Kaistia algarum: one gene and its partner. The protein of the gene in region 1 interacts with the protein of each later gene in a pairwise test. Links are inferred from orthologs where the notes say so. Each region holds a gene or a part of one and is shown on either strand. Other genes may lie near its edges.

Evidence for each region.
Region 2: the proteins of rlmN (region 1) and ftsZ interact in binary tests that used the Escherichia coli proteins (3 or more experiments, as listed by UniProt). The link is inferred for Kaistia algarum from one-to-one orthologs.

What each region holds. Positions count from the first base shown.
Region 1 is NZ_JAPKNJ010000001.1:1,207,068-1,221,695, reverse strand. Bases 4,017-6,967 are described here. They hold rlmN (23S rRNA (adenine(2503)-C(2))-methyltransferase RlmN), read right to left. Parts: upstream 6,123-6,967; coding sequence 4,911-6,122; downstream 4,017-4,910. Other genes in these bases: OSH05_RS05845 (RES family NAD+ phosphorylase), read left to right, coding at 6,706-6,967; OSH05_RS05850 (MbcA/ParS/Xre antitoxin family protein), read left to right, coding at 6,360-6,746; OSH05_RS05860 (hypothetical protein), read right to left, coding at 4,485-4,907; OSH05_RS05865 (LysE family translocator), read left to right, coding at 4,017-4,507. In the rest of the region: OSH05_RS05895 (DNA-3-methyladenine glycosylase I), read left to right, coding at 1-49; OSH05_RS05890 (N-acyl amino acid synthase FeeM domain-containing protein), read left to right, coding at 243-983; OSH05_RS05885 (hypothetical protein), read left to right, coding at 1,140-1,418; OSH05_RS05880 (hypothetical protein), read right to left, coding at 1,437-1,748; OSH05_RS05875 (DUF2092 domain-containing protein), read right to left, coding at 1,745-2,557; OSH05_RS05870 (AbrB family transcriptional regulator), read right to left, coding at 2,654-3,745; more of OSH05_RS05865, read left to right, coding at 3,866-4,016; more of OSH05_RS05845, read left to right, coding at 6,968-7,482; prmB (50S ribosomal protein L3 N(5)-glutamine methyltransferase), read right to left, coding at 7,544-8,488; OSH05_RS05835 (YidB family protein), read right to left, coding at 8,607-8,969; OSH05_RS05830 (hypothetical protein), read right to left, coding at 8,991-9,755; CopM family metallochaperone, read right to left, coding at 9,924-10,310; OSH05_RS05820 (hypothetical protein), read right to left, coding at 10,398-10,733; OSH05_RS05815 (hypothetical protein), read right to left, coding at 10,815-11,003; OSH05_RS05810 (GNAT family N-acetyltransferase), read right to left, coding at 11,101-11,592; OSH05_RS05805 (GNAT family N-acetyltransferase), read right to left, coding at 11,596-12,156; and 2 more genes.
Region 2 is NZ_JAPKNJ010000003.1:500,925-515,529, forward strand. What follows is about bases 3,874-6,801. They hold ftsZ (cell division protein FtsZ), read left to right. Parts: upstream 3,874-4,434; coding sequence 4,435-6,168; downstream 6,169-6,801. Other genes in these bases: ftsA (cell division protein FtsA), read left to right, coding at 3,874-4,333; lpxC (UDP-3-O-acyl-N-acetylglucosamine deacetylase), read left to right, coding at 6,438-6,801. In the rest of the region: OSH05_RS20640 (autotransporter outer membrane beta-barrel domain-containing protein), read left to right, coding at 1-912; OSH05_RS20645 (D-alanine--D-alanine ligase), read left to right, coding at 1,183-2,109; OSH05_RS20650 (cell division protein FtsQ/DivIB), read left to right, coding at 2,097-3,011; more of ftsA, read left to right, coding at 3,011-3,873; more of lpxC, read left to right, coding at 6,802-7,394; OSH05_RS20670 (outer membrane protein assembly factor BamD), read left to right, coding at 7,622-8,494; DNA repair protein RecN, read left to right, coding at 8,509-10,176; OSH05_RS20680 (class I SAM-dependent methyltransferase), read right to left, coding at 10,188-10,940; OSH05_RS20685 (multidrug effflux MFS transporter), read left to right, coding at 11,260-12,525; OSH05_RS20690 (helix-turn-helix domain-containing protein), read right to left, coding at 12,532-13,956; aceA (isocitrate lyase), read left to right, coding at 14,118-14,605. UniProt on the Escherichia coli protein: Essential cell division protein that forms a contractile ring structure (Z ring) at the future cell division site. The regulation of the ring assembly controls the timing and the location of cell division.

The DNA of each region.
Region 1 (14,628 bases):
AAATCTGACGGAGCTCAGCCGCATTCTGGCGATGAGCGTCGGCGACTAGAGTCGACGTCCTTTCGCGCCGCAGCAGCGCGGTTGCCATTCTGCTGCGCCGCAAATTAACCTTAATAAAAAGTAAACTATGAAAAGGCTGCCATTGAAGCCGGCAGTGGGTCCGCCTGCCTGTTCCGGCTGTTAACGATTTGTTAAGCTTGTTTGCAATGGGGCCTGATGGCCACCCCCATTTGGAGACCAGCATGTCTGTTGCGGCGTTGGCGCCCTCGGCGCCGAGCTTCTCCGAGCGTTTGTTCAATGTTCTGGAGAAGGTAGACTACCGGGTTGCAGTAACGGAGGCGGATCGAGACGCGGTGTTTCGTCTGCGTTACGAGGCGTATGAGCGCGAAAAGGCTGTTGTGCCGAGTTTTTCCAGGCGACTCAGCGATCAATACGATGATCTAGACAATACAATGGTGGTCGCGTTGCATCTGGATGGCCGCATCGCCGCCACCATCCGCATCAGCGTGATGACGGCCGATCAGCCCGATGGACCGGATCGCGCGCCCTTTCTCGACGTTGTCGGGCCGATGCTCGACGCCGGCAAGGTCCTGATCGATCCGACGCGCCACGCGACGGACGAAGCGTTCTCGAATGCCTATCCTGGCTTGATGCCCTATCTGACGACCCGTATCGCCTGGATGGCGGCAGAGCATTTCGATGCCGATGTGATCCTCGCCAGCGTGCGGACCGAGCATCAGGCGTTCTACCGGCGGGTCTTCGGCTGCGAACTCGTCTGCGAGCCGCGCCCCTATCCGCCGCTGATCAAGCCGCTCAGCCTGATGACGCTGGATTTCAAGGCGGCGCGCAACAAGGTGCTCCACCGCTATCCATCCTTCCGCTCGACCTTGTTCGAGCGGCGTATGCTGTTCGAGCCTTTCTTTGGCGCGGATGAGGCGATCCTTCAACAGGACGCCGTCACCCCCAAGGCTCTCACCGCCTGACGCGGCGGTGGCACCCGTCCGCCTTGCTTTGAAGCTGGTGCCGCTCCGTGCACCGGCTCCCCGGCACGCCGCTTGACTTGCGTCTTCCCCACGCCATTTCGGCTTTAACGCTGGGGCCGGCCTTTCTCGGCTCCTGCGCAGGCGGTGGGAGGAGACATGCGCAACGCGGTTATCATCACAACCTTGGGTGCGGCGCTACTGGGCGCCGGCCCGGCCATGGCGCAGCAGAGCTATCCGGGGACAGTCACCAGGGCGAACCCCGGCACCGGCGATGTCACTCTGACGACGGGCAAGACCTATCGCGTCAGCAAGCCTGTATTGCTCTATGGGCTGATGCCCGGCGCCCATGTCGTGATAACGGTCGCGCCCAACGGAACCGTCGGTATCCGGCAGAATGAAGGCTATCGCGACGAGGCGATGAGCCAGCAGCAATGAAGCCCGGTCTCGCGACCGTCAGGGACAACGCCAGGTCAGCTGCCCATAGGCATTGACGACCTGATAGCAGCCGGGACGCGGCGCGACGACCACCACGGGTGGTCGCACCACGACGGGCGGCGGGACGACCACGACCGGCGCCGGGTGATAATAGGGCGTCCGGCGGGCAACGCCGGCATAGCTCATCGGCGTCAGCGGCCGGCCAACGACAGCCTCGGCCTGGGGCATCAGCGAGCCGGAACGGAGCGCAGCCCAATCGACGGGAAGCACGGCGAGGCCGGTCAGCAGGCCAAGCCCGAGCGCGGCGATGCGGGAAAGCTTCAGGGTCATTTCAAATCTCCCTTCGCGGCGGCACTCGGCGGGACCTCGTCCATTTCGCCCAGCGCGGCGAAATCGACCTTCTCGGCGCCCTTTGGCGCGGTGAAGGCGAAGGCATCGGCGGCAAAGTTCGGCGCCGTGTTCCAGCTCTTGATGCGGATCGTATATTCCGGCGCGGCGGCGACGGCCTTGCTGGTGATGACGAATTGGCGGGGGATTGGATGCTCCCCGATTTCGACCCAGAGCTGCCAGTCGGTGTCGAGCGTGCGGAAGGCGAGATGCTCGCACTCGACACCGTCGATCACGCCGCGTCCTATATGCCGGCCATCGATCACGCCGCCCATCAGCGCGTCATAGGCATTGGAGGAGATGAGGTCGGCCGCTGGCAGTTCCGCTCCCGCCTGCCGCAGTCCCGCGACGATATCGTCGATCGTGCCGCCCTCAATGGGCAATTGGGCATAGCGGTTCAGATTGCGGCCGAGCAAGGTGAACAGCTTGCCGTCGCTCACCGCCTCGACATCGGCATAGCCGCCGACGCGGTGGGCGCGGAACTGGTTCGGCCGGTTGAGATCCAGCGATCCCGAGGACGCGAACCGGATCTTCTCGATCTCAGGCGTCACGACCTCGATCGAGGTGTCGAAGGTCATCGCGATCGTCTTCTGGCTCGCGACATAGTCGGACATCGCTTTGACGATCGCCGAAGCGTCGTCGGCAGCATGAACCGGGCCGGCCAAAGCGAGCCCGAGGACGGGCACCACGAGGGCGCCGACGGCGCGGCGCAGGACGCGGGCCACCCGGTTTGCGTAAACAGCACCCATCATCTCACTCCTCCCGAGTTGATACGGCGTGGGCGCATCGACCTAACCACCAATGCCGCGTCTTGGCGAACGAATTTGTCGCGAGGTGAGGCCGCGTCGCTAGTGGCTATGTTCGCTCGCATGGATGCGGCGCGCGATAAAGCCGGCGATCGACGGGCCGAGCAGCACGATCAGGAAGAAGCGCACGACCTGCAGCGCCATGACGAAGGAAATGTCGACGGGCGTCGCGGCGGCGATGATCGCGATCGAATCCATTCCTCCGGGGCTGGTTGCCAGATAGGCGGTGAGCGGATCGACGCCGAGAAGATGAACGAGCAGCAGGGCAAGGCCGCCGCAAAAGGCGATCAGCACGGCGATCGAGAGAATGAGATGCGGCAGGATCCGGGCGGCATGGCGCACGATCGCGTGGGTGAAGCCGAGACCGATGCGCCAGCCGATCAGCGCATAGCCGATCGAGAGCAGCCATTCCGGCAATTGGATCGCCAGCGTTCCGGTCGCATGCAGCGCGGCGCCCACCACCATCGGCACCAGCATGGTGCCGGACGGAATGCGCGAGACCCGGCCGATGAGCGTCCCGATGACGGCTACCGCGACCGTACCGCCGAAGGCGGCTGCGTCGATCGGTGGGAACCAGACGGTCTCGGGACGCGGCGCGCCGGAGAGGTCGACGAAGAAGCCGGCCAGGATCGAAGCGGAGCCGGCGACCATGACGACGCGCAGATATTGCATCAGCGCGACGAGCCGCGCATCGGCGCCGAAAGCCTCGGCCATCAGCACCATCGCCGAGGCGGCGCCGGGCGAGGAGCCCCAGACCGCCGTCGTCCCCGGCAGGATGCGGCGCCGGCTCATGACATAGCCGAGGGAGCTCGAGGCGATGATGGTGGTGGCGACGATGGCGATGAACAGCGGCCAGTCGGAGAGAAAGGTCCCGACGATGCCGGGCGTGATCGCCGAGGCGATCAGCATGGCGACGATCGCCTGTGCGGCGATCGCCAGCGGATCAGGAACGCGGATGGTCGCGCCGCCGACACCGGCCGCGATCCCAGCGGCCATCGGCCCCAGCAACAGCGCCGCGGGCAGGCCGGCGGCAAAAAGCAGGGCCGCGAGCCCGACCGAGCCGGCGACGAGGCCGACCCATTGGAGGGGGCGCGGCCAGAGGCCGATCGGCGGGAAAAAGCGGGAGAGGGACATGGAAGGGCCTTGTGCAGGCGCAGCATAGCATCAACGCGGGAGCGGAGAACCCGAATGCATCGCAATTGGCGATGGCTGGCTTCGTGCTATAGATCTCGCATCTCTTCGTGGATGCCGATCATGATGAACTTCGTTCCCGCCGCACCCGTTCTGCTCGCCTATATCCTGGCGGTGGTGGCTCTGATCCTGACGCCCGGACCGGACATGACGCTGTTCCTCGGCAAGGCGGTCAGCCAGTCGCGCATGGCCGGCGTCGCGGCCATGCTGGGCAATTCCCTCGGGCTGGTCATCCACACCGTGCTGGTCGCGATCGGCCTCGCCGCGCTGCTCGCCGCCTCGGTCACGGCGTTCACGGTCCTCAAAGTCGTCGGCGCGGCCTATCTGGCCTATCTCGCCTATCAGGCGATCCGCCACGGCTCGGCCCTGACGCTGGGCGGCAATCGTACGGCCGCGCCGCTTTACCGGGTCTTCCTGCACGGGCTGACGGTCAATCTGCTCAACCCGAAGATCATCGTCTTCTTCGTGACCTTCCTGCCGCAATTCGTCCTGCCGGGCGATCCGCATGCGAGCGGCAAGCTGATGTTCCTCGGCCTGCTCTTCGTGGCGGTCTCGATCCCCATGAGCCTGCCGATGATCTACTTCGCCGGCTCGATCGCGGATTTCCTGAAGCGCTCGCCCAAGGCGACGCGGGCCGTCGATTATCTGTTCGCCACGGTGCTCGGCGGCTTCGCGGTGCGGCTCATTCTGGCGCAGACGAAATAGGGCGGTTCACGCCCGCGCCGTGCCCCGCTACCAGCCAATAGGCGAAGCCGGCGGCGAGCCCGGCTGCGAGCGGCGGCAGGAATTCCGTGTTGCCTGGAAAGGCGAAGAGGTGGACACCGAGTCCGATCCCGCCGCCGAAGATCATCCAGGCGATCACTGAGCGGATGGCGAGGATTTCCGAGAGCACGATGCCGGCGAGGAAGGGCAGGGCGGCGGTTTGCGCGATGCCGGCGATCAGGATCATCACTGGCTCGACGATGATCGGAATGAAGTGGCCGGGGCCGCCCCATAGATCCTGTTCGCGAAAGCCGAAGGCGGCGAGATAGACGAAGATCGCCGTCGCGATCGCCGCCATGAAGCCGATCGGGATCAGGAACAGGATGCGCAGGAAGGCGCGCATCGGCTACTCGTCCGCGTCGCCGGCCATCATCGCCTCGAGCGCCAGGCGCTCGCGGGCGCGCATTCGCTCGCTCTCGCTCTTCAATTGCCCACAGGCGGCGAGGATATCGCGCCCACGCGGCGTGCGGATCGGCGAGGCATAGCCGGCGCGGTTGACGATGTCGGAGAAGGTCTCGATCGTCTCCCAGTCCGAGCACTGGTAGTTGACGCCCGGCCAGGGATTGAACGGGATCAAATTGATCTTGGCCGGGATACCCTTGAGCAGGCGAACGAGTTCGCGCGCATCGGCCGGACTGTCATTGACGTCCTTCAGCATCACATATTCGAAGGTGATGCGGCGGGCGTTGGAGAGGCCGGGATAGTTGCGACAGGCTTCCAGCAGTTCGGCGATCGGGTATTTCTTGTTGAGCGGCACGAGCATGTCGCGCAGATCGTCGCGCACGGCATGCAGCGAGATCGCCAGCATCGAGCCGATTTCGGCGCCGGCGCGCGGGATCTCGGGCACGACGCCCGAGGTCGACAGCGTGATGCGTCGCTTCGACAGCGACAGGCCCTCGCCGTCGGAGGCGATCAGCAGCGCCTCCTTGACGTTGTCGAAATTATAGAGCGGCTCGCCCATGCCCATCATGACGACGTTCGAGACGAGGCGGCCTTCGCTGGGAACGGATGTGCCGACCGGCGTCGACGTGTCGGGGAAATCGCCGAGCCGGTCGCGGGCGACGAGGATCTGGCCGACGATCTCCTCGGCCGTCAAATTGCGCACCAGCTTCTGCGTGCCGGTATGGCAGAAGGAGCAGGTCAGCGTGCAGCCGACCTGGGAGGAGACGCAAAGCGTGCCGCGGCCGATCTCGGGAATATAGACCGTCTCGATCTCGACCGGGCGGCCGGCGCCGCGCGGGGGAAAGCGCATCAGCCATTTGCGCGTCCCGTCCTCGGACACCTGCTCGGTGACGATCTCGGGACGCTTCAGCGTGAAGGCGCTGGAAAGCGTCGCGCGCATATCCTTCGAGACGTTGAGCATGTCGCCAAAATCGGTGACGCCGCGCGCATACATCCAGTTCCAGAGCTGCGACGTGCGCATGCGAATCTGCTTGCGCTCGACGCCGATGCGAGCCAGCTCCGCACCAATGCCCTCGCGCGAAAGGCCGATCAGCGAGGGCTTTTCGGAATGCGGCGATCGGGCGGCGGGCGGTGCCGTGGTGAGCGGTGCGGTCATCAATGTATCCGGATAAGGGCCGGGGGCGTCCATATCGTGGCGCCGATAGGCCAATTTGGCCGCCTCATACCACAAATCGGCAGTATTCGGGAATGCTTCAGATGAGGGCAGAGCGGCGCGTGATCAAGACGGGGCAGCCAACCGCTGTGAACAATCGGCTTGCCTTCCGTGCATGTCTACTTATCTCTTTCCACAGGAAGAAATATTGTATAATATATCTATGGAAAGAGAGGCGTTATGCGGATTTCGACATCCTCCATTCCGGCCGCCGCACCTGAGGCCGGGCTGGTCTTAACCAAGGCCGCCATCCGCGCCGCCGATCGGCTCCGCGTCACGGCGCGTATCCTCGCCACGATCATCGGTGTCAGCGAGGCGACGATATCGCGGATGAAGCGCGCTGAATTCGCGCTGGAGCCGGGCACCAAGCCGTTCGAACTCGCGGTGCTGTTCACACGGCTATTCCGCTCGCTGGATGCGATCGTGGGCGGCGACGATGCCGTGGCGGCGGCGTGGCTCACCCAACCCAATCTGGCGCTGGCCGCCCGGCCGATCGAAAAGATTCAGAGCGTGATCGGACTTGTCGATGTCATCGCCTATCTGGACGCGCGTCGCGCTCTCGTCTGAGTTCCGGCGATTTGACGGTTCGTGCTGGCGCCTGGTCGAGGCGCAGCACCGCGTCTCGACGCTGAAGCTGACCGATACGCTTGCCGAGCAGGCGATCCTCGAGGATCTGATCGAGGACACCAAGCCGGCGATCCCGCCGGAGTGCCGTCATCTCGATTTTCTGCTGGCGACGCCCTTCCGCTATGGCGCGCCCTATCCGCACGGATCCCGCTTCCGCCGGGCCGGCCGGACCCACGGCGTCTATTACGCAGCCGAGACCGCCGCGACCGCCGTTGCCGAGATGGCGTTCTACCGTGTCCTGTTCTTCGCGGAATCGCCGGCGACGCCATGGCCCTCCGACGCGGCCGAATATACGGCTTTCGCCGTAGCTGTCGCGACGGATCGCCTGCTCGATCTGACGATTGCACCGCTGTCGGCCGATGAAGCGATCTGGACGGACCCGACCCGCTATGCCGGCTGCCAGGCCTTGGCCGATGCGGCGCGCGAGGCGGGTGCGGATGCGATCCGATATCGCTCGGTTCGAGATCCGGCCGGAGGCGCCAACCTGGCGCTCCTGTTCTGCCAGGCCTTCGCCCGCCCGGCGCCGACCGAGCGCCAGACCTGGCGCATGCGATTGAGCGCGTCCGGCGTCCAGGCGCTGTGCGAGTTCCCGCGTCAGGCGCTGGAATTCCCCCGCGCCGCTTTCGCCTCCGACCCGCGCATCACGGCGCTCAACTGGGAACGCGGGTCGCGCTGACGGCAGCGCCAAGCCCGGGCTGCCGTCAGGCAGGAACGGGCAGGCGCTCTTCCTCCCGCTGCTATTCGACCGGGCCGATCATGCTCGAATCCTCGACGCCGAGCGCCTCGGCGGAGAGCCAGAACACTTCGCCCTCGCTCTCCTCCGTATCGAGCCAGAGGAAATCGAGGGCCGGAAACTCCGCCTCGAGGATCTCGCGGCCCGTGCCGATCTCGCACAGGAGGCCGCCGCCAGGGTTCAGATGATCCGGCGCCGCGGCGAGGATGCGGCGGACGATGTCGAGCCCGTCCAGGCCGGAGCCGAGCGCCATGGCCGGCTCATGCCGGTATTCCTCCGGCAGTTCGTCCATCGCGATCCCGTCGACATAGGGCGGGTTGGTGAGGATCAGATCGTAGCGCTTCTCCTCGATCGGCGCGAACAGATCGCCCTCATAGAGCTCGATCCGCCCGCCAAGACCCTTGTCGCCCACATTGATGCGCGCGACGTCGAGCGCGTCCGGCGACAGGTCGATCGCGTCGATCTCGGCATTTTCGAAGACACCGGACGCCAGGATGGCAATGGCGCCGGAGCCGGTGCAAAGGTCCAGCACCGTCTCGATCGAATCCGTATCCTCGACTAGCGAGAACTCGTCCCCGCCAAAGAGGTCGGAATAGAGGATCTCGCCGATATAGGAGCGCGGAACGATCACCCGCTCATCGACATAGAACGGTATGCCGAGCTGGTAGGCGCGCTTCAGGAGATAGGCGAGGGGCTTGCGGGTGGTGACTCGCGCCTCGATCAGCGCGACAAGATGCGCGCGCTCTTCCGGCAGCAATCGCGCGTCCAGATAGGGCTCGAGCTGGTCGATCGGCAGCTTCAGCCCTTCGAGCACCAGATAGGCCGCCTCGTCGAAGGCGGTCGATGCGCCATGGCCGAACGCAAGGCCAGCGGCGTTGAAACGGCTCACCGCATAGCGGAGGATATCGCGGACGGTGAGCAGTGTGTCGGCGGGGGCGGGTTGGGGCAATTGCGTCTCTCAGGCATGGATGAGGTCGCGGCTGGCTCTATCAGGTTGGAGCCGGATGCGCACCCCCGCCGGCCCGGCTTTCGCCGGGCGCGGCCGAATACCTCGCCAGAAGCGCGCCTCAGGTCGTCAGCTTGCCGTTGGGGCTCAGCTTGTCGACCGCGTCGGGCAGATATTGCGCCAGCATACCCGAGATCTGGTCCAGCGGGATGCCGAACTGCGTCGCGAGCTTCTGCAGTTCCGCATTGCCCAGCGCGCCCCGGATCTGCTCGACATCGATCGGCAGATTGCTGCCATTGCCGAGCCAGGAAGCGACCTGCGCCCCGAGCCCGGAGGTTTGCAGGTGATCGAGCACGCCCTGCAGGCTACCGAACTCCGTCTTGGCGAGCGCGTTATTCAGCGTCTGGCCGAGCGAACTCGGATCGCCATCCTTTCCGCCCAGTCCCTGCAGCACGCTATTCAGCAATCCGTCGAACATACCCATGGTCGTTCTCCTTCTGGACCGCTACTGGCCCTTGGCCTTCAGACGCTTGTTGCAGTCGCTCCAATATTGCGGCCACTTGGCGCCGGTTGCCAGCGTGCCCGCCTTCTTGGCGGCCTGCCATTCGGCACCGCAGGAGCGCATGCGCGCCCAAGCAGCCTTCTGGCCCGGTGTCGGTTCACGCTTGCCGGTAACGGCCGGCTTGTTCGGGTCGACCTTGGCAGCGACTTCCGGATCGGGCAGCGGCGCGCCGAGATCCTCGTCATCCGCCTTGGTTGCCTTCGCTGCCTTGGCCTTCGGAGGCGTCGCCTCATCCGGATGGGCGGCGGCATAGTCCTTGGCGCACTGGCTCCAGAATTTCGGCCAGGTCTGGCCGGCCGGAACCTTGCCATCGGCCTTCAGCTTGGCCCATTCATCCGAACAGGCAGCCATGGCTGGCGACTTGCCCTTGCCGCTCGTGGCGGCCATGTCGTCGGCGGGCGCGGGGGCCGTTGCCGGCTTCGCAGCCGCCTTGGTCTTGGCTGGCGGGGGCTCGGCGGGCGGCGGCGCGGTCTTGTCGGCAGCGGCGGCGGCATCGGCGGGATGGGCCGCGGCGTAGTCCTTGGCGCACTGGCTCCAGAACTTCGACCAGGTCTGCCCGGCCGGGACCTTGTCGTCGGCCTTCAATTGCGCCCATTGGTCGGAGCAGGACTGCATGGCCGGAGATGTGGCGGCCGAGGCAGAGCCGGCAGCAAGGAGGCCGAGGGCCAGTCCGGCGCCGGCGAGCGCTAGCCGTAGTGAAAGCGTCATGGTGCGATGTCCTCCGATGCCCAGCGCCGGAATGGCGCTTCGCCGCCCTTGGCGGACAGGGAACATCGCGCCGCCTCCAGTGTCAACGATCCTGATTGCAGCATCGAAGCGCGAAACCGTGCGGCGAAACGAGCCTCGCCGCACGGGTCTTGCCGGAACGCGGCGGTTCTATTTGCCGGCGTCGCCGCCGTTCTTCGCCAGCCAGGCCTTCATGAAGGTGATCTCGCCCTCCTGGGCCTTTATCACCGCCTCGGCGAGCTTGCGGATTTCCGGATCCTTGCCGTATTCGAGCTCGACCTTGGCCATGTCGATCGCGCCCTGATGATGCGGGATCATGCCGCGCACGAAATCGACATCGGCATTGCCACTATAGGGGATCATCATCCCCTGCATCATGGTCTGGTCGGCCTCGCGAAACGCCTTCGTCGAGGGGCTTTCGTCGGAAGACATCCCCTGCATCGGCATCTTGCCGTGATCCATGCCTTCGGCGCTCGCCAGCGCGAGCGGCGTCGTGAAGACAGCCGCGAGAGCTGCCAGTCGGATCCATTTCTTCATGTCACTATCTCGAATATTCGCAGAGCGGGCATGAGCCTTCGGCCGCCGCGGCCCGCGCGCGGTCGGCCTTGCGCAACCTGGAGAATGTCAGGCGCGGGGAGGCGGCAGCTCGGGACCGGGCGCGGCGCCGATCGGCAGGCGGTCCGAAGCCGGGCGCGGCAGGCGGGTCCGGTTGCCGTCCGGCAGACGCAGCGCGATCTCGCCGCTCTGGCTCGCCGCCGGAAGGAGGAGGCAGCAGACCGCAATCTGAATGGGCATCGCCGGGCGATCCGGCACCGCGCCATGCATCGCGCCGCCGGTCAACGCATGCGGACAGCCTTGCATGCCTTCATGGCTCGGCATCCCCATGGCCGGCACAGTACCGGCGATCGCCAGGGACAGGAAAATAAGACAGGCCGTGAGGAAGCGGAAAGCGCGCTGCATGAGGGTGAGATGGCGTTGCCTGTGGCCAAGGTCAAGCGCCGAACCGTGCCGGTGGCTCGCCCGGTCCGGCGCGGCATCCGGCTATTGATTGGTCGCCGGCGGCGCGGCCGGGGCGGTCTCGGCTGGAGCGCTGGCAGGCGCCTTGGCTTGCTCCCGCTCGATCTGTTCGAGGTCGTCCTGCTTGAGATTGTTCATCTCCTCGGCCATGGCGGGCGCAGCCATAAGCAGGAAGGAGGCCGCGAGGAGGGAGAGCTTTGGCAGGGTGGTCATGGGGAACTCCCGAGCGCCGGAAAGCCGTGCCATCCGGTGGTGACGAGCCGAGGCTACCACGCGGGAGGCACAGCCGCCATTGGTGGACAGGGGACGGTCAGCCGAGGCGCCTCTGCAGGAAGACGAGATCGAGCCGGCGGCCGAACTTGAAGCCGAGCTCCGGCATGCGCGCCGTCTCCTTGAAGCCCTGGCGTTCATGCAGGCGGATCGAGACCGCGTTGTCAGCGGTGATGCCGGCGACCATCACGTGCTTGCCCGCGGCCGTGGCATGATCGATCAGCGCCGCCAGCAGCGCCTTGCCGGCACCCTGGCCACGCGCCGCGGCCGCGACATAGATCGAGTTCTCGACCGTGAAGCGATAGCCCTGGAAGGGGCGGAAATCGCCATAGGAGGCATAACCGAGGACGGCGCCCTCCGCCTCCGCGACCAGCACCGGGAAGCCCTGCCGGCTGCGAGCCTCGAACCAGGCCTTGCGGTTGCCCAGATCGACTTTATCGTCGTTCCAGATCGCCGTCGTGTTGGCGACGGCGTCATTATAGATGGCGAGGATGGTGGGAAGGTCCGCCTCGCGCGCCTCACGGATCTGCATGGCTCAGGCCTTTCCGATCGCCTTGTAGAAAATCGTGGCGCCCGACGGGCGGCCGTCCGGCGTCAGGGCATAGCCCGGTATCGTGCCGACCTCCGTCCAGCCGCAGGCGGCGTAGAGCTGGTGGCCGGCGCTGTCCGTCTCGGTATCGAGCACGAGCAGCGTCCGTCCGGATTCAGTTGCCGCGGCCTCGGCCGCTGCCAGGAGCGTCCGCCCGAGGCCGCGCCGCCTGGCGCTCGAATGCACCAGCATCTTGCCGATATCGGCCCGATGCGGCTGGTTGGGCTGCGGGGCGAAGGTCACGACCACCGTGCCGACGATCCGTCCGTCCGATTCCGCGACGATCAGGATGCGCCGCCCCTCGGCGATGAGCGGGATCTGGCCGCGCCAGAACGTCTCGGCCTCGTGCGCCGCGAAGCCGGCCATGAAATTCACCGAGGCGCCGCCCGCCACCGCGTCGGTCAGCAGCGCGCCGAGTTCAGCCAGCGCGCCTTCAGCCTCCGCGGCGGAAAGACGCCTTATCCGGGCGCCCGGTTCACTTGCCCGGTACGAAGCTTCTTCCGGCATGGTCCTCGCGCCCGTCTCTTTTGCCTGAGTTCCTATCGCCCCGCCGGCTTGCCGCTGTCAATTGGCCGGATAAGCCCGCTTTCGGCGCTTTGCGGGGCGATGGCGTGATGCTATGGAGCGCGCCATGACGAAAGCGCCCCTCGCCAATATCCGCAATTTCTCGATCGTGGCCCATATCGACCACGGAAAATCGACCCTCGCCGACCGGCTCATCCAGTTGACCGGCGGGTTGTCGGATCGCGAGATGACCAATCAGGTGCTCGATTCGATGGATATCGAGCGCGAGCGCGGCATCACCATCAAGGCGCAGACCGTCCGGCTCGACTACAAGGCCAAGGACGGCAAGACCTATGTCCTCAATCTGATGGACACGCCCGGCCACGTCGACTTCGCCTATGAGGTTTCGCGCTCGCTCGCCGCCTGCGAGGGCGCGCTGCTGGTCGTCGACGCCTCCCAGGGGGTCGAGGCGCAGACGCTGGCCAACGTCTATCAGGCGATCGACAATAATCTCGAGATCGTCACCGTCCTGAACAAGGTCGATCTCCCCGCCGCCGAGCCGGAGCGCATCCGCGCCCAGGTCGAGGAAGTGATCGGCATCGACGCCTCGCGCGCCGTGCTGATCTCGGCCAAGACCGGCCTCGGCGTCGAAAACGTGCTGGAGGCGATCGTCACCGATCTGCCGCCGCCCCAGGGCGATCCGGATGCGCCGCTGAAGGCGCTGCTGGTCGATAGCTGGTACGACACCTATCTCGGCGTGATCGTGCTGGTGCGCGTTATCGATGGGCACCTGAAGAAGGGCGCGCATATCCGCATGATGCGCGCGGACGCCGCCTATGATGTCGAGCGCGTCGGCTTCTTCACGCCGAAGATGATCGCCGTCGACAGCCTTGGCCCGGGCGAAATCGGCTTCTTCACCGGCTCGATCAAGGAAGTCGCCGATACGCGCGTCGGCGACACCATCACCGACGACAAGAAGCCGACGGCCGAGGCGCTGCCGGGCTTCAAGCCGGCGCAGCCGGTCGTGTTCTGCGGCCTGTTCCCGGCCGATGCGGCGCAGTTCGAGGAACTGCGCGCCGCCATGGGCAAATTGCGCCTCAACGACGCGTCGTTCTCGTTCGAGATGGAAACCTCCGCCGCGCTCGGCTTCGGCTTCCGCTGCGGCTTCCTGGGCCTCCTGCATCTGGAAATCATCCAGGAGCGGCTGGAGCGCGAGTTCAACCTTGACCTGATCGCCACCGCGCCGTCGGTCATCTACAAGATCCTGCTCACCGATGGCTCCGAGATGGAGCTGCACAATCCGGCCGACATGCCGGATCCGATGAAGATCGAGGAGATCGCCGAGCCCTGGATCCGCGCCACGATCCTGACGCCGGACGAATATCTCGGCGCGATCCTGAAGCTGTGCCAGGACCGGCGCGGCGTGCAGGCCGACCTTTCCTATGTCGGCAACCGCGCCATGGTCACCTATGATCTGCCGCTCAACGAAGTCGTGTTCGATTTCTACGACCGGCTGAAGTCGATCTCCAAGGGCTATGCCTCGTTCGACTATCATTTGACCGACTACAAGGCCGGCGACCTCGTCAAGCTGCAGATCCTCGTCAACGCCGAGCCGGTCGACGCGCTCTCCATGCTCGTCCACCGCAGCCAGGCCGACAAGCGCGGCCGCGCCATGTGCGAAAAGCTGAAGGATCTGATCCCGCAGCACCTCTTCGTCATCCCGATCCAGGCGGCCATCGGCGGCAAGATCATCGCCCGCGAAACCGTCAAGGCGATGCGCAAGGACGTGACGGCCAAATGCTATGGCGGCGACATCACCCGCAAGCGCAAGCTCCTCGACAAGCAGAAAGAGGGCAAGCGGAAGATGCGGCAGTTCGGCAAGGTCGATATCCCGCAGGAAGCGTTTATTGCGGCGTTGAAGATGGATGAGTGAGGGGGGAGAGCTTCTGCTCGCTTGTCTTCGGTCGACGCCAAGCCGACGATCGCAGCGTCTATTAGTGCGATGGCCACAGGATGCTTATCCCCGTTCAGGAGATCGTGTCGTTCGGTTAAATCGCTCTGTCGAGCCAAACGCCTACTTTGAGTTGAAGTTCCCCAAATGTTGCGGCAATCTAGCTGTAGCAAAAAAGGGGGATGCATGGCCAAATCTACTGCGAAGCTAGAAGACGCAAGTTTTCCTCTTACCAAAGCGAAATTGAAGCGATTGATCATACGGAATTTCCGGTGCATCGGGCCGGATCCCGTGAGCATCGATCTCGACGATATCGTCGTTCTCGTAGGTCCGAACAATGCTGGGAAGAGTACCATTCTTCGTGCCTACGAAGTTGTGATGCTGCATGGCAGCACCGAGGGGAGACTTAAGCTCGAAGATTTTCCCGGGGAGCGTCTCGATTCCGATCAGTTGCCGGAGATCGAACTCCAAACCTATATTTGGGATGATCTGCCGGCCGCCCAATGGCTTCATGTAGAGGAGGG
Region 2 (14,605 bases), on another replicon or contig:
CAGCCGAGCCAGAAGCTCGGCTATGGCGAGGAGGCCAAGCCGAACAGCGCGGCCTTCGACGCACTGGAGGCGTCCGGGCCGCGCTATTCGGGCTGGACCCAGGCCTTCGGCTCCTGGCTCAACCGTGATGGCAGCGACAACGGCAATACGGCGGCGACGGATTCTTCCGTCGGCGGCGCGCTGGTCGGTGCGGACTTCTCAAACGACAACTATACTTTCGGCCTCGCCGGTGGTTACAGCTGGGGCTCGGCGGATACGTCGAAATGGTCGAGTTCTGCCGATATCGACACGGCGCTCATCGCGCTCTATGGCGGCGTTGCCTTCGATGCCGTGAAGCTGCGCGGGGGCGCATCGATGGGCTGGAGTTCGATCGACACGATGCGGGTCGCCAGCATTGCCGGCATCCTCGAACGGCCGCAGGCGAACTACAATGCGACAACGGGTAATGTCTTCGGCGAGGTCGCCTATGACGCCAAGGTCGGCAGCGCGACCCTCTCGCCCTATGTCGGCCTTGGCTGGGTCAGCGTGAACGCCGACGACTTCACGGAAACGAACGCCCCCCTGACCGGTCTCAGCTCGTCGGGCGCCTCCTATGAGACGACCTATTCGACGCTCGGTGCCCGCTTCTCGAGCGATATCTTCCTGAATGGGGTGCGGGTGACGCCGCGCGGGATGCTCGGCTGGCGCCACGCCTTCGACGATGTCTCGCCGGAGGCGGCGATGCTGTTCGTCAATACCGGCACTGGCTTCACGGTCGCCGGCACGCCGATCGCGCAGGACTCCGCGCTTGTCGAGGCTGGCGCCGACCTCGCCTTCAACGAGCGGGTGAGCCTCGGCTTCACCTATTCGGGGTCTTTCGCCGACAATGCGAATTCCAATACGGTGAAGCTTACTGGCGAAGTGCGCTTCTGATCCATTTCGCTTCCGCGATCGATACGGCCCGCTTTGGCGGGCCGTATTCATTTCCGCCTCTGTTTCGCGCGCCCGCCCATGCACGACAAGGCCGAAGGCGAGCTCGCCCATCGTTAACGGCGGTCCGGACGTCATGGCCCCGAAACCGGCGGAACGCCTGAGTCGATTTGTCCCGCCTCCCGGCCGATCTGGTTAACGCTTCCTTACGTCTTCCCTGACATATTTCGCGAAGTCCGATTCGGCCCGCGCGGAACACTTGGTGGAGACAGCATTTTGGCGAAGCACGTCGCCGTCCTGATGGGCGGCTGGTCGAGCGAGCGACCCGTTTCGCTCAATTCCGGCAAGGGGTGTGCCGACGCGCTGGAAACGGCCGGCTATCGCGTCACGCGGGTCGACGTCCAGCGCGATATCGCGGAAGTGTTGGCGAAGCTGAAGCCGGACGTCGCCTTCAATGCCCTGCATGGGCCCTATGGCGAGGATGGCAGCATCCAGGGCGTTCTGGAAATCCTGGGCATTCCTTATACCCATTCCGGCGTACTCGCTTCAGCGCTGGCGATGAACAAAGCGCGCGCCAAGGACGTCATGAAGGCGGCGGGAATTCCCGTCGCGGAATCGATCCTGATGCACCGGCTCGACGTCGCCAAGGCCCATCCGATGGAGCCGCCCTATGTCGTGAAGCCCGTCGCGGAGGGGTCGAGCTTCGGCGTCCTGATCGTCCGCGAGGGCGCGCTGCATCCGCCCCAGCAACTCTTTGCCGAGGACTGGCGCTATGGCGACACGGTAATGGTCGAGCGTTATATCGCCGGCCGCGAGCTGACTTGCGGCGTCAAAGGCGACGAAGCCTTTGATATCATTGAGCTCGTGACGGAAGATGGCGGCTGGTACGACTACGACGCCAAATATTCCGACAACGGTGCAAGACACGTAATTCCTGCTCCGCTTTTACCAGATATTTACCAAAGTATACGGAATCTGTCTGTGCGGGCTCATCGGGCTCTCGGGTGTCGCGGCATCAGCCGGGCGGACTTCCGATTTGACGACAGGCCGGGTGGCACGGGGGAACTCGTCTGCCTCGAAGTGAATACCCAGCCGGGCATGACGGCAACGTCACTGGTCCCGGACATGGCGAGATATGCCGGGATGGATTTCCCGGCGCTGGTGAGCTGGATGGTGGAGGACGCGTCGTGCGGCAGATAAGCCGGCGTAAAACGGGACAGACGGTTGAGGGCCTCGCGGCTTCGGCCGGCGCGGTGCCGACCAAGTTTGCCTCGTGGTTCCGCCGCCGCATGAAGGTCGTGGAGCGCATGGATTGGCGTCTTCCCGCCCATGTCGGCGTGAAGGGCCTGGCCGTGCTCTTCGCCGCCACCGCGATCGCTGGAATTGTCTCCGCGGGTCGGGTCGACGAGGTCGTCGGCGAGGTCAGCCATGCCGCCGGTCTCGTTGTCGATAATGTGCGCATCTCGGGCCAGATGGAGACATCCGAGGTTGCGGTGCTCGACAAGCTCGAACTCAACCCCGACGCCTCGCTCCCCTTCATCAATGTCGAGGCGGCCAAGGCCCGCATCGAGACTCTCCCCTGGGTGCAGCAAGCGACGCTGCGCAAGATCTATCCCTCGACGCTCAAGATCACGATCGACGAGCGCGTTCCGTTCGCGCTGTGGCAGCATGACCAGTCGGTATCCGTCATCGACCAGACGGGCCGCGTCATCGGCGATGCCGGCGAAGTGCATAACGGCCTGCTTCGTCTGATCGGCAAGGGCGCGGAGACGCGCGTCGACGAGGCGCTCTCGCTGGTGGACCCGTTCCCGGCGCTCCGCGATCGCCTCAAGGCCGCGGTTCTGGTTGGTGAGCGGCGCTGGGATCTCGTGCTCGACAATGGCGTGACCCTGATGCTGCCGGAGGAGCAGCCGGCGACGGCGCTCGCTCAGGTCGCCGCCTTCGATGCAAGCAACGGCCTGCTCTCCAAGGATATCGTCAGCCTCGACCTCCGGCTCGGCGACCGCATGTTTGTGCGCCTGTCGCCGGATGCTGCGGCCAAGCGCCTCGCCGCGATCAAGGAGCAGGAAAAGCTCGCCAAGCGCAGGGGAGCCAGCACCTGATGCCGCTCTTCGTCGCCTCCGATAGCCGCGTACGTCCCTTGCCGACGCGCAAGTCGAGCATCGTCTCGATCCTCGATGTCGGATCCTCCAAGGTCTGCTGCCTGATCGCCCGTCTCAAGCCGCGCGAACTCGGTGACGTTCTGCCGGGCCGCACCCATGCCGTCGAGGTGATTGGCATCGGTCATCAGCGCTCGCGCGGCATCAAGTCCGGCGTCGTCGTCGATCTCGATCAGGCCGAGCAGGCGATCCGCCTTGCCGTCGATGCGGCCGAACGGATGGCCGGCGTCACGGTCGAATCGATCATCGTCAATATTTCCTGCGGCCGTCTGGCAAGCGAGGCCTTTTCAGCGAGCGTGGCGCTGGCCGGCCACGAGATCGTCGAGGCCGATATCCGCCGGGTCCTCTCGGCCGGCCGCGAGCATTCGGTGACGCCGGAGCGCTCCGTGTTGCACTCGCTGCCGATCGGCTATTCGATCGACGGCAATGGCGGCATTCGCGATCCGCGTGGCATGCTCGGCGAGCGCCTCGGCGTCGACATGCACATGGTGACCGGCGAATCCGCGCCGCTGCGCAATCTCGAGCTTTGCATTGCCCGCTGCCATCTCTCGGTCGAGGCGATGGTCGCGACGCCCTATGCAGCGGGGCTTGCCGCCCTGGTCGAGGACGAAACGGAACTGGGTGTTGCCTGCGTCGACATGGGCGGCGGCACCACGACGATCTCCGTGTTCATGGATGGCCAGTTTGTCCATGCCGACGCCCTCGCCATCGGCGGCCAGCATGTCACCACCGACATTGCACGCGGCCTTTCGACCCGGATCGAGGATGCGGAACGGCTGAAGACGATGCATGGCAGCGCGCTGCCCAGCGTGTCCGACGAGCGCGACATCCTTTCTGTCCTGCCGATCGGCGACGACGATCGCGATATTCCCAACCAGCTCCCCCGCTCGGCGCTGACGCGGATCATCCGTGCGCGTACGGAGGAGATGCTGGAACTGGTGCGCGACCGGCTGAACGCTTCTGGCTTCCAGACCATGGTCGGGCGCCGCATCGTTCTCACGGGTGGCGCAAGCCAGCTAACCGGGCTCACCGAGGCGGCGCGCCGCATCCTGGCGCGCAGCGTTCGTCTCGGCCGGCCGCTCGGCGTGACGGGATTGCCGGAGGCGGCCAAGGGGCCGGCTTTCTCGGCGGCCGTCGGCCTTCTGATCTATCCGCAGGTTGCCCAGATCGAACAGGTCTCGGCGGTCCGCGGCCATCGTCTCGCAATGACCGGCACCGGGGGGGTCTTCTCCCGATTCGGGCACTGGTTCCGAGAGAGTTTCTAAGTCGCCGAAAGGCGGGGCGCCGACGGCGAAGCGCCCCAATGCAAATGAAGCGATGCCGGTTAAGCGCCACCGGCAGTAGGGGTCTAGACGACGAGGACACCATGACCATCAACCTGAAGATGCCGGACATTACTGAGCTGAAGCCCAAGATCACGGTCTTCGGGGTTGGCGGCGCTGGTGGCAACGCCGTCAACAATATGATCAGATCGGGCCTTGAAGGCGTCGAGTTCGTTTGCGCGAACACCGACAGCCAGGCCCTTATGTCGTCTCGAGCCGAGCGACTGATCCAGATGGGCGTTGCCGTTACCGAGGGTCTCGGTGCCGGTTCCATGCCTGAAATCGGCCGCGCCGCCGCCGAGGAAGTCATTGACGAGATCAATGATCACCTTGCCGGCTCGCACATGGTGTTCGTGACCGCCGGCATGGGCGGCGGCACCGGCACGGGCGCAGCCCCGGTCATCGCCCGCACGGCCCGTTCGCACGGGATCCTGACCGTCGGCGTGGTGACGAAGCCGTTCCAGTTCGAGGGCGCGCGCCGCATGCGCGTTGCCGAGGCTGGTATCAAGGAACTGCAGGAGAGCGTCGATACGCTCATCGTCATTCCGAACCAGAATCTGTTCCGCATTGCCAACGACAAGACGACCTTCGCGGACGCCTTCTCGATGGCCGACCAGGTTCTCTATTCGGGCGTCGCCTGCATCACCGATCTGATGGTCAAGGAAGGCCTGATCAATCTCGACTTCGCCGACGTTCGCTCGGTGATGCGCGAGATGGGCAAGGCGATGATGGGCACCGGCGAAGCCTCCGGCGACCGTCGCGCGATCATGGCGGCTGAAGCTGCGATCGCCAATCCGCTGCTCGACGAGACGTCGATGCACGGCGCCCGCGGCTTGCTGATCTCGATCACGGGCGGCCGCGATCTGACGCTGTTCGAGGTCGACGAGGCGGCAACCCGCATCCGCGAGGAAGTGGATCCGGACGCCAACATCATCCTCGGCGCCACGTTCGAGGAGAGCCTCGAGGGCGTGATCCGCGTCTCGGTCGTCGCGACCGGCATCGATAGCGATGTCATCGAGGAGCACAATCCGAACGACCAGCGTATCGCCGAGCTGAACCAGCGTATGAAGGCCGCCGCGCAGGCAGCGGTCCAGCAGCCGGCGCCCCGCGCGCCGTCGATCAACACCGAAGTCCGCGCCGCGGCCCCGGCCCAGCAGCTCCGCCAGGCCGTCCAGAGCCAGCCGTCGGCTCGTGATCCTGGCGTCACCATCGCCCCGATGGCGCCGCAGGCCCCGGTCTCCTATGCCGAGGCCGAGCTGGATCACGAGTTCGACATGGTGCCGCATCAGGCTCCGGTCGACGATCACGCTCCGGCACAGCACTTCATCCCGCCGGCAGCCGAGGCGCCTGCATCCACCCGGATGCCGCGCGTCGAGGACTTCCCCGCCGTCGCTCAGCGCGAGATCCATGCCGCTCGCGCCGAGGAGACGCATGAGGAAGATCGCGGTCCGATGAGCCTCCTGCGCCGTCTCGCCCATGTTGGCCTCGGCCGTCGCGAGGAGGAGGCGACCCAGCCGGCCCAGCCGCCGCTCGTTCGCGGCAATCCGCAGCCGCAGGGCGGCGCGCCGCGGACCCAGGTCCGTCCGCCGCAGGCCCCGGCCCAGGCCCCGCGTCAGCAGGGACAGGTTCGGCCGCAGGCTCCGATTCCGCAGCAGGAAGCGGCCTATCGCTCCCGGCAGCAGGAACTCGACCAGCATGGCCGCGTGATGCCGCGCGATGCGCGTCACGAGGATGATCAGCTCGAAATCCCGGCGTTTCTCCGCCGGCAGGCCAACTGAGCTGTCTTAGAAACTGCGAAGACCCGGTGCCGCTTGCGGCGCCGGGTCTCGTGCTATTTGGAGATATGCCGTTCGGGGATCCGGTTACACACGGTTAGAAAGCGTGATTTGTTGACCGTGCTGCACCGCCGTATTCTCCAACTCAAGATGCTGTTGAATATGACGATTCGAGCGGTTGAGGGGGCACTCAGCTGGTCGTGTGTAAAGTCGGGGCATCGGTTCGGAGGCAATCAGGCCTTCGAGTTCTGTGTCTCAGGCGGGGCGAATTGATGGCAAAGCAGCAGGGCACGGCTCAGACGACGTTGCGCGATGCTCTCGTCGTTTCGGGTATCGGCGTGCATAGCGGCAAGCCGGCCACGATGACCCTTAACCCCGCCGACGCCGATACGGGCATCGTGTTTCAGCGCGTCGACGCTTCGGGCGTCTCCACCGTTTCCATCCGCGCCACGATCGAACATCTTCACGCAACGGAATCCTGCACCACCATCGGGAAGATGGGATTGTCGGTAGCGACGATCGAGCATCTTCTGGCGACCTTCAGCGGTCTCGGCGTGGATAATGTGATCGTCGAGATCGACGGTTCGGAAGTGCCGATGATGGATGGTAGCGCCGCCGCATTCGTGTCGCTGCTGGATGGCACCGAAATCGTTTCGGTCGGTGCGCCGCGTCGTTTCATCAAGGTGCTGAAGCCGGTTCGCGTCGATCAGGGCTCTTCCTTCGCCGAGTTGCTGCCTTTTGACGGTCGCCGCTTCGAGATCGACATCGAGTTCGATTCGACGCTCATCGGCCGGCAGGGGTTCGTCGTCGACCTGACACCGCATAATTTCCGCCGTGACCTCGCCCGTGCCCGTACCTTCGGCTTCCTCAAGGATGTCGAATTCTACATGTCGCGCGGATTGGCGCTGGGCTCGTCGCTGGAGAACACCGTCGTTCTGGGCGATGATCGCGTGCTCAATCCCGAGGGCCTGCGCTTCACGGACGAGTTCGTTCGCCACAAGACGCTCGATGCCGTCGGCGATCTCGCTTTGGCCGGCGCGCCTATCCTGGGCGCCTATCGTTCCTATCGCGGCGGTCACCGGCTCAATGCTCGGATGGTCGAGGCGCTGCTTGCCGATTCGGATGCTTGGACCTTCGTTGGTGACTTTGCCGAGTCGCGGCGTCAGCCGGTTCGTGCCGAGATTCCGGTTCGCCTGTCGGCTGCCGCCTTCGGTCCCGACAAGTCCTGACCCGCATCATCGGGCGCTGTCCGCTTGATCGTCAGCCGTTTTTCAACAGCTTTCCTTACTTTCGCCCGATCCCTGCGGCCTGCGCTGTTGGGATCGTACTGTCGCCATGAAAATGCGCCAATGCGCTGCCACGGCTGGTGACAGGATGATGCCGTTTGGTTACAGAGACGGCATTGCTTTGACCCGTCGAGAGAGGCGAGGCCGGCTCTGCTGGCTCGAAGCTGCTGATGATTGATGCCCGTGTCCTCCTGTCCGCGAAGCGCACTTCCCTCGGGCGGGCAGGTTCGGTCGCGCTTCGTGCGGCAATGATCGCGTCGTTCATTGCGCTGGCCGGCTGCAGCCTGTTTGGGAAAAAAGAGGTCGCCGACGAGCCGGATGTTCCGGCCGGCGAGCTCTATAATCAGGCGCTCTTCCTGATGGAGGAGGGCAAGATGAGGCAGGCCGTCACCCGCTTCGACGAGGTCGACAAGCAGCATCCCTATACGGAATGGGCGCGCAAGGCGCTCATCATGAGCGCGTTCACGAATTACCGTCTCGGCCGCTATGACGACAGCGTCGAGTCGGCGAAACGTTATTTGTCGCTCTACCCCTCCAGCCCGGACGCCGGCTATGCGCAGTACATGATCGGGCAGGCCTACTTCAAGCAGATCCCGGACGTGACGCGCGACCAGGAATCGACCCAGCGCGCGCTCGACGCGATGCAGCAGGTGATCGATCGCTATCCGAATTCCGAATATGTCGACGACGCGCAGAAGGCGATCCTCGTCGCCCGCGACCAGCTCGCCGGCAAGGAAATGCAGATCGGGCGCTATTATCTCGAGCGCAAGGAATATCCGGCGGCGATCAATCGCTTCAAGGTCGTGGTCCAGGAATATGCCAATACGCGCCAGGTCGAGGAAGCGCTCTATCGGTTGACCACCGCCTATTACGCGATGGGCATCACGCAGGAAGCGCAGACCGCCGCCGCTGTGCTCGGGCATAATTTCCCGGATTCGCAGTGGTACAAGGACGCCTACAAGCTGCTCCAGTCCGGTGGCCTCGAGCCGCAGGAGAACAAGAGCTCCTGGATCAGCAAGGCGTTCAGCTTCGTTACCGGCTGACGGATCGGAGCGCGATGCTCGCCGCGCTTTCCATACGCGATATCGTCCTCATCGACCGGCTGGAGATCGAGTTCTCCGGCGGGATGACGGCGCTCACCGGTGAGACTGGAGCGGGCAAGTCGATCCTGCTCGATGCGCTTTCGCTGGCGCTGGGCGGGCGAGGGGACGGGTCGCTGGTTCGTCATGGCGCCAGCCAGGGCCAGGTGACGGCGGTCTTTGATGTCGCCGCCGATCATGTCGTGCGCGGCATTCTCGAAGCGAATTCCATCGATAGCGACAACGAACTGATCCTGCGCCGCGTTCAGACAGGCGACGGACGGACGCGTGCCTTCGTCAACGATCAGCCTGTCGGCGTGGCGCTGCTGCGCGACATCGGCGCCACGCTGGTCGAGATCCACGGCCAGCATGATGACCGAGCCCTGATCGATCCCACCGTGCACCGGCGCCTGCTCGATGCGTTCGGCCGTCTCGACGTCGAGACAACCGCGGTTGCCGCTGCCCATGCTGCCTGGCGTGCCGCGGAGAGCGAGGTCGCAAAGCTTCGGCGGCGGATCGCATCGGCGCGAACCGAGGGTGACTATCTGCGCGCCTCGGTCGAGGAATTGTCGCGACTGTCGCCCCAGACCGGGGAAGAGACCGAGCTGGCGGAGCGGCGGCATCATCTGATGCAGGTCGAGAAGATTGCCGGCGATCTCTCCGATGCGCATGAGACGATCGCCGGATCCACGTCGCCGGTGCCGTCGCTCGCCTCGCTGGCGCGCCGGCTGGAGCGCAAGCGCGACCAGGCCGGCGGGCTGCTCGACGGCGTGGTGGAGGCGATCGACCGCGCGCTGGACGGGCTGGAGGAAGCCGAAACGCTGCTGGAGAGGAGCCTGCGCGAAAGCGCCTTCGATCCCAAGGAGTTGGAGCGTACCGAGGAACGGCTTTTCGCACTACGCGGCGCAGGCCGGAAGTTCGATGTTCCGGTCGAGAACCTCGCCGCGCTGCGCGAGAAGATGGAGGCCGATCTCGCAGCGCTTGAATCCGGCGAGGAACGGCTCGCGGCCCTCGAAAGCGCGGCCGAAGCCGCAAGGCGCGCCTTCGACGCCGTCGCGGCCGCGCTGTCCGCTCGCCGCCGACATGCCGCCGAGGAACTGGAAGCCCGCGTCGCCGAGGAACTGCCAGCCCTGAAGCTTGAGCGTGCCGCCTTCATCGTCCTGGTCGAGAGCGATCCGGAGGAGCGATTGGAAAGCGGGATCGACGCCGTCTCCTTCGTCGTGCGCACCAATCCGGGCACGCGGCCGGGCCCATTGATGAAGGTCGCTTCCGGCGGCGAGCTCTCGCGTTTCCTCCTCGCGATCAAGGTGGCGCTGGCCGATCGCGGTTCGGCGCCCACGCTCGTCTTCGACGAGATCGACACGGGCGTCGGCGGCGCCGTCGCTGAGGCGATCGGCAAGCGGCTCGCCCGCCTCGCCGAGCGCGTACAGGTCCTGTCGGTGACGCATGCCCCGCAGGTCGCCGCCCGTGCCGGCCATCATTTCCTGATCGCCAAGTCGAGCCTGCCCGGCGAGGAGCGGGTCGCAACCGGCGTCAGCGTGCTCGGCGGCTCGGCCCGGCAGGAGGAGGTCGCGCGCATGCTCGCCGGTAGCGTCGTCACCGAAGAAGCGCGCGCGGCTGCTGCGCGGCTGATCGGCGGCGCATAGGCTGCCCGAAGCTACCCTCGCCGCAGAATCTCAGCGCGGACCTTCAGAGTCTCCTGGCGACTGCCTTCGGGAAAGAAGGGCACGAGTGCTGTGAGAAGCTCGGCGCGGCACGCGTCGATACGGCTGCCGAGGATAGCGGGCGACGTCGTGGAGCGCGTGAGCGCTCGCTCGCACAGGGCTTGTGGTGTGATCGGCTGCGTGAATGTCGTCTCGATTTCACCCGCCGGCAGAAACGACGATCCGACGAACCAGTTTCCATAGATACGGTTCCAGTTTGTCGCGCCCTCGGCTGCCCAGGAATGGACGATCCTTTCGAGGATATCGAGCCAGGGATTGCTGCCATCCTTCGCCGGCGAGCAGCCGCAGACCAGGATCGCGCCGTCGGGGAGCAGCAGTCGGTCGAGGACGGGCAGGCTCGTGGCCTTGTCCATCCAGTGCAGCGCGCGTCCGATGGTCACGAGATCGAAGCGACCGATATCTGCCGGAAGGTCTTCCGTCCGGCCGGCGAACAGTGGAAATTCCACATGCGCAGCCGTCGCGGCCTCGCGCGCGGCCGCCAGCATGGCCGGTTCCGGATCGACGCCGAGGATCGAGGCGACAAAAGGCCGGAAGCCCAGGGCGAGCATTCCCGGTCCCGTACCGAGGTCGATGAGCGCCTCGGAGCCCTGGAAGCCCAGTTGTCTGGCCACCGCGACAAAGAAGTTCGGCGGATAGGGTTCGCGATAAAGCGCGTAGGTCTCCGCCGTCGTTTCGAACCGTCCCATTGTCGCGTCCTTATCTCCATCTGGGACAGTCCTGGCTCAGGCCCGCGACCAAAGCGTGACGGCGCGGCGGATCTCGAGGATTTCATGATTCATCACGAAATATACGTCGCCAAAGATAACGTCGGTTGATCATAAGGCGGCCGTGTAATATCAACTGGTCTGATTGACATCGCTTTCTTCCTCGTTGTGATAGCCGTCACGGAACCGTCCGGTTTTTCGGCGTAGGAAGGACTTGGTACCGTGGGAGGCGGCGCCGTTGCGCCCGGTCGGTCCAGGACGAAGGGCCATTCTGCCATTCGTGAGAAAATTGAGAGCGTTGATGTCCATCCTCACCGCGGGCTCCACCGAGCGCGAAGCCCCGTCGCCGTCCTTCTTCGAATTTGTGCTGATGATCGCCTTCATGATGGCGCTCGGCTCGATGTCGATCGACAATCTGCTGCCGGCCTTCGACCCGATCGCTGCCGACTATGGCCTCTCGTCCGTGAATGAGGTGCAGCTCATTCTGACGGTCTACATGGTCGGCTTCGGTGTGATGCAGCTGTTCTACGGGCCGATTTCGGACGTCATCGGCCGGCGCCCGACGCTGATGATCGGGCTGGTCATCTTCGCCATCGGCAGTTTCATCGCGCTGTTCGCGCCCACCTTCGAGGTCCTGCTGTTCGCCCGGGCTATCCAGGGGATGGGAGCGGCGGCGACGCGCATCCTTTCCGTTGCCATCGTGCGAGACCGCTTCCATGGCCGTGAGATGGCGCGGGTCATGTCGATCGTCATGATGATCTTCCTGATCGTGCCGGTGTTCGCTCCCTCGATCGGCAGCTTCTTCCTGCTGTTCGGAAGCTGGCATGTCATCTTCGTCTCGATGCTCGTCATGGCGCTGGCGCTCGCCATCTGGTTCGGCCGCCGCATGCCGGAGACGCTGCATCCCGAATATCGCATGCCATTTTCTTTGAAGCGCATTGGCGCTGGCGCTATGCGCTGTGTCACGCTCAGGGCAACGTTCGGCTATGCCACCGCCATGGCGCTCATGTATGGCGCGCTCATGGGATATATCGCCTCCTCGCAGCAGATCTTCGAGACGGATGTCTATGGTCTCGGGCTGCTCTTTCCGGCCGTCTTCGGATCGATCGCGGCCGTGATGGGCGTGGCCGCCTATATGAATTCTAAGCTTGTCCGCCGGCTGGGCATGCGGCGTCTGTCGCATGCCGGTGTCTGCGGCTATCTCGTCTTTGCGTTCGCGCTGGTGGCGATGGCTGTTGTCTATGACGGCAAGCCGCCGCTGTTCCTCTTCATCCTTGGATTGGCTGGCTGCCAGTTCCTGTTCAGCCTTGCGATGCCGAATTTCAACACGATGGCGATGGAACCGCTCGGTGACGTCGCCGGCACGGCCTCGTCCGTCATCGGCGCTTATACGACGCTCGGCGGTTCCCTGATCGGCATGGTGATCAGCCAGAGCTTCAACGGTACGGTATTGCCCTTGTCGATCGGCTTCCTCGTCATGGGACTATTGGCATTCGCCCTTGTGCTCTGGACCGAGAAGGGGCGTCTTTTCCGCCCGCACAATCCCGACCCGCTGCCCGTCAAGTAGCGGAATTCAGGCCTCGGCCTCGCGCCGGCGCCTGGGGTCGAAACGGAACGGGACATTGCCGCGGATCCATTCGTCGATAAGGATCGGCCGCGCCGCCGGAGGCTCTGCCCGCTGCACGCAATCGGTGCGCTCGCAGAGCCGGCAGTTCGTCCCGATTGGAATCGGCTCGTCGGCGTGACCGTCCGCATAGGCAAGGCGCGCGGCATATTTCATCTCGCAAACGAGTCCTATGGCGAAGCGCGCCTCCCTCCTCGGCAGGGGTTGCGGCGTGCCGGCAACCGCCGAGGCGACCGAAAAGAAGCGGCTCCCATCCGGCATTTCCAGTTGCTGCGTCAGGATCGTGCTCGGCGTGCGGAACGTCTCGTGCAGATTCCAGAGCGGACAGGTGCCGCCATAGCGCGAGAGATGGAAGCGTCCGGAAGCGTGGCGCTTCGAGACATTGCCGGCGTCGTCGACCCGGATCATGAAGAAGGGCACGCCCTTGGCGCTCGGCCGTTGCAGCGTCGTCAGCCGGTGGCAGACCTGTTCGAAGCTGGCGCCAAATCGGCGCCCGAGCATGGCGATGTCGTAGCGCGACGATTCGGCCGCCGCGAAGAAACGGCCATAGGGCATCAGCACGGCCCCGGCGAAATAATTCGCGAGGAAGACGCGGAACATGCGCCGCGCGGTCGGGTCGATAAGCGCGCTTGCCTCCACGGCCGCGTCCAGCGCCGCCGCCTGTTCCAACGTGGCGAGTTGGAACGCCGCGCCGAAGGTGCGGCCCGAGGCTCCCAGCATTTCGGAAAGCAGCAGATGGCGGCGGTGGCGGTCGAAGCGGCGTAGCGCCCCGGTCATCACTTCGGACGGAACCACGCGGACGCGCACGCCATGCCGCGCCTGGAGGCGGGCGGCAAGGGCGGCGAAGAGGTCGGCGCCGGGCTCGCCCAATTCGGCGGCGAGCGTCTCGGCGGCCTCGTCGAGTTCGGGGAAATAGTTGCGGGCCGTCTCGATGGCGCTTCGGACCGCTTCCACCGGTTCGAAGGCCGGCACGGCCACGATGCCGTCCTCCGGGCCGCGCTGCGTCTGCTGATAGGCCTGGTAGAGCCGCTGCATGGCTAGCGCCAGGGAAGGACAGGTCTCGACGAGGTCGCGCATTTCCTGCGCTGGCACGGCGAGATCCTGGAAGATCGGATCGCGCATCAACTCGCTGACCTCGGCCAGGCTGCGGTCGTCCTCGCCGGTGGCCAGCATCTTGACGTCGAGGTCGTAGACATCGGCGAGGCGGATGAGGATCTGCGCCGAGACGGGGCGCTGGTTGCGTTCCATCAGATTGACGTAGCTCGGCGAGATGCCGAGGTCCTCGGCCATCTTGGTCTGGTTAAGGCCAAGATCGCGACGGAGCCGCCGTAGCTTCGGGCCTATGAACAGCTTCTTCTCGATGTCGTTTGTCATGATTTTACAATTCAACTGGTCTGACGGTCACAGCCTGACATCGCATCCCGAATTGCCGAGAAACTCATTGTTTCAGCGTCGTCTATTCGGCTAATTGATCCTGTCAACGGCATTACAGAGGCATTGCGAGGCAATGTCAAACGTTGACACGGAGAGGACCCATGTCACGGAATTTCGCAGAACTCGTCCCCAACCAGGCGCCTGGCCGCTTCGACGGCATCCGCCGCCCCTATGCCGCCGCCGATGTGGCGAAGCTGCGGGGTTCCGTCGTGGTCGCCCACACGCTGGCCGAGCGCGGCGCCGATCGCCTGTGGCGGCAGCTGCACGAGACGCCCTACGTCCATGCGCTAGGCGCCGTCACGGGCAACCAGGCCATGCAGATGGTCCGCGCCGGCCTGCAGGCGATCTATCTCTCGGGCTGGCAGGTCGCGGCCGACGCCAATACGGCTGGCGCGATGTATCCGGACCAGAGCCTCTATCCGGCCAATGCCGGTCCGGAACTCTGCCGGCGCATCAACAGGACGCTGCAGCGCGCCGACCAGATCGAACAGGCCGAGGGCAAGGTCTCGCGTGACTGGTTCGCGCCGATCGTCGCCGATGCCGAGGCCGGCTTTGGCGGGCCGCTCAACGCCTTCGAAATTATGAAGGC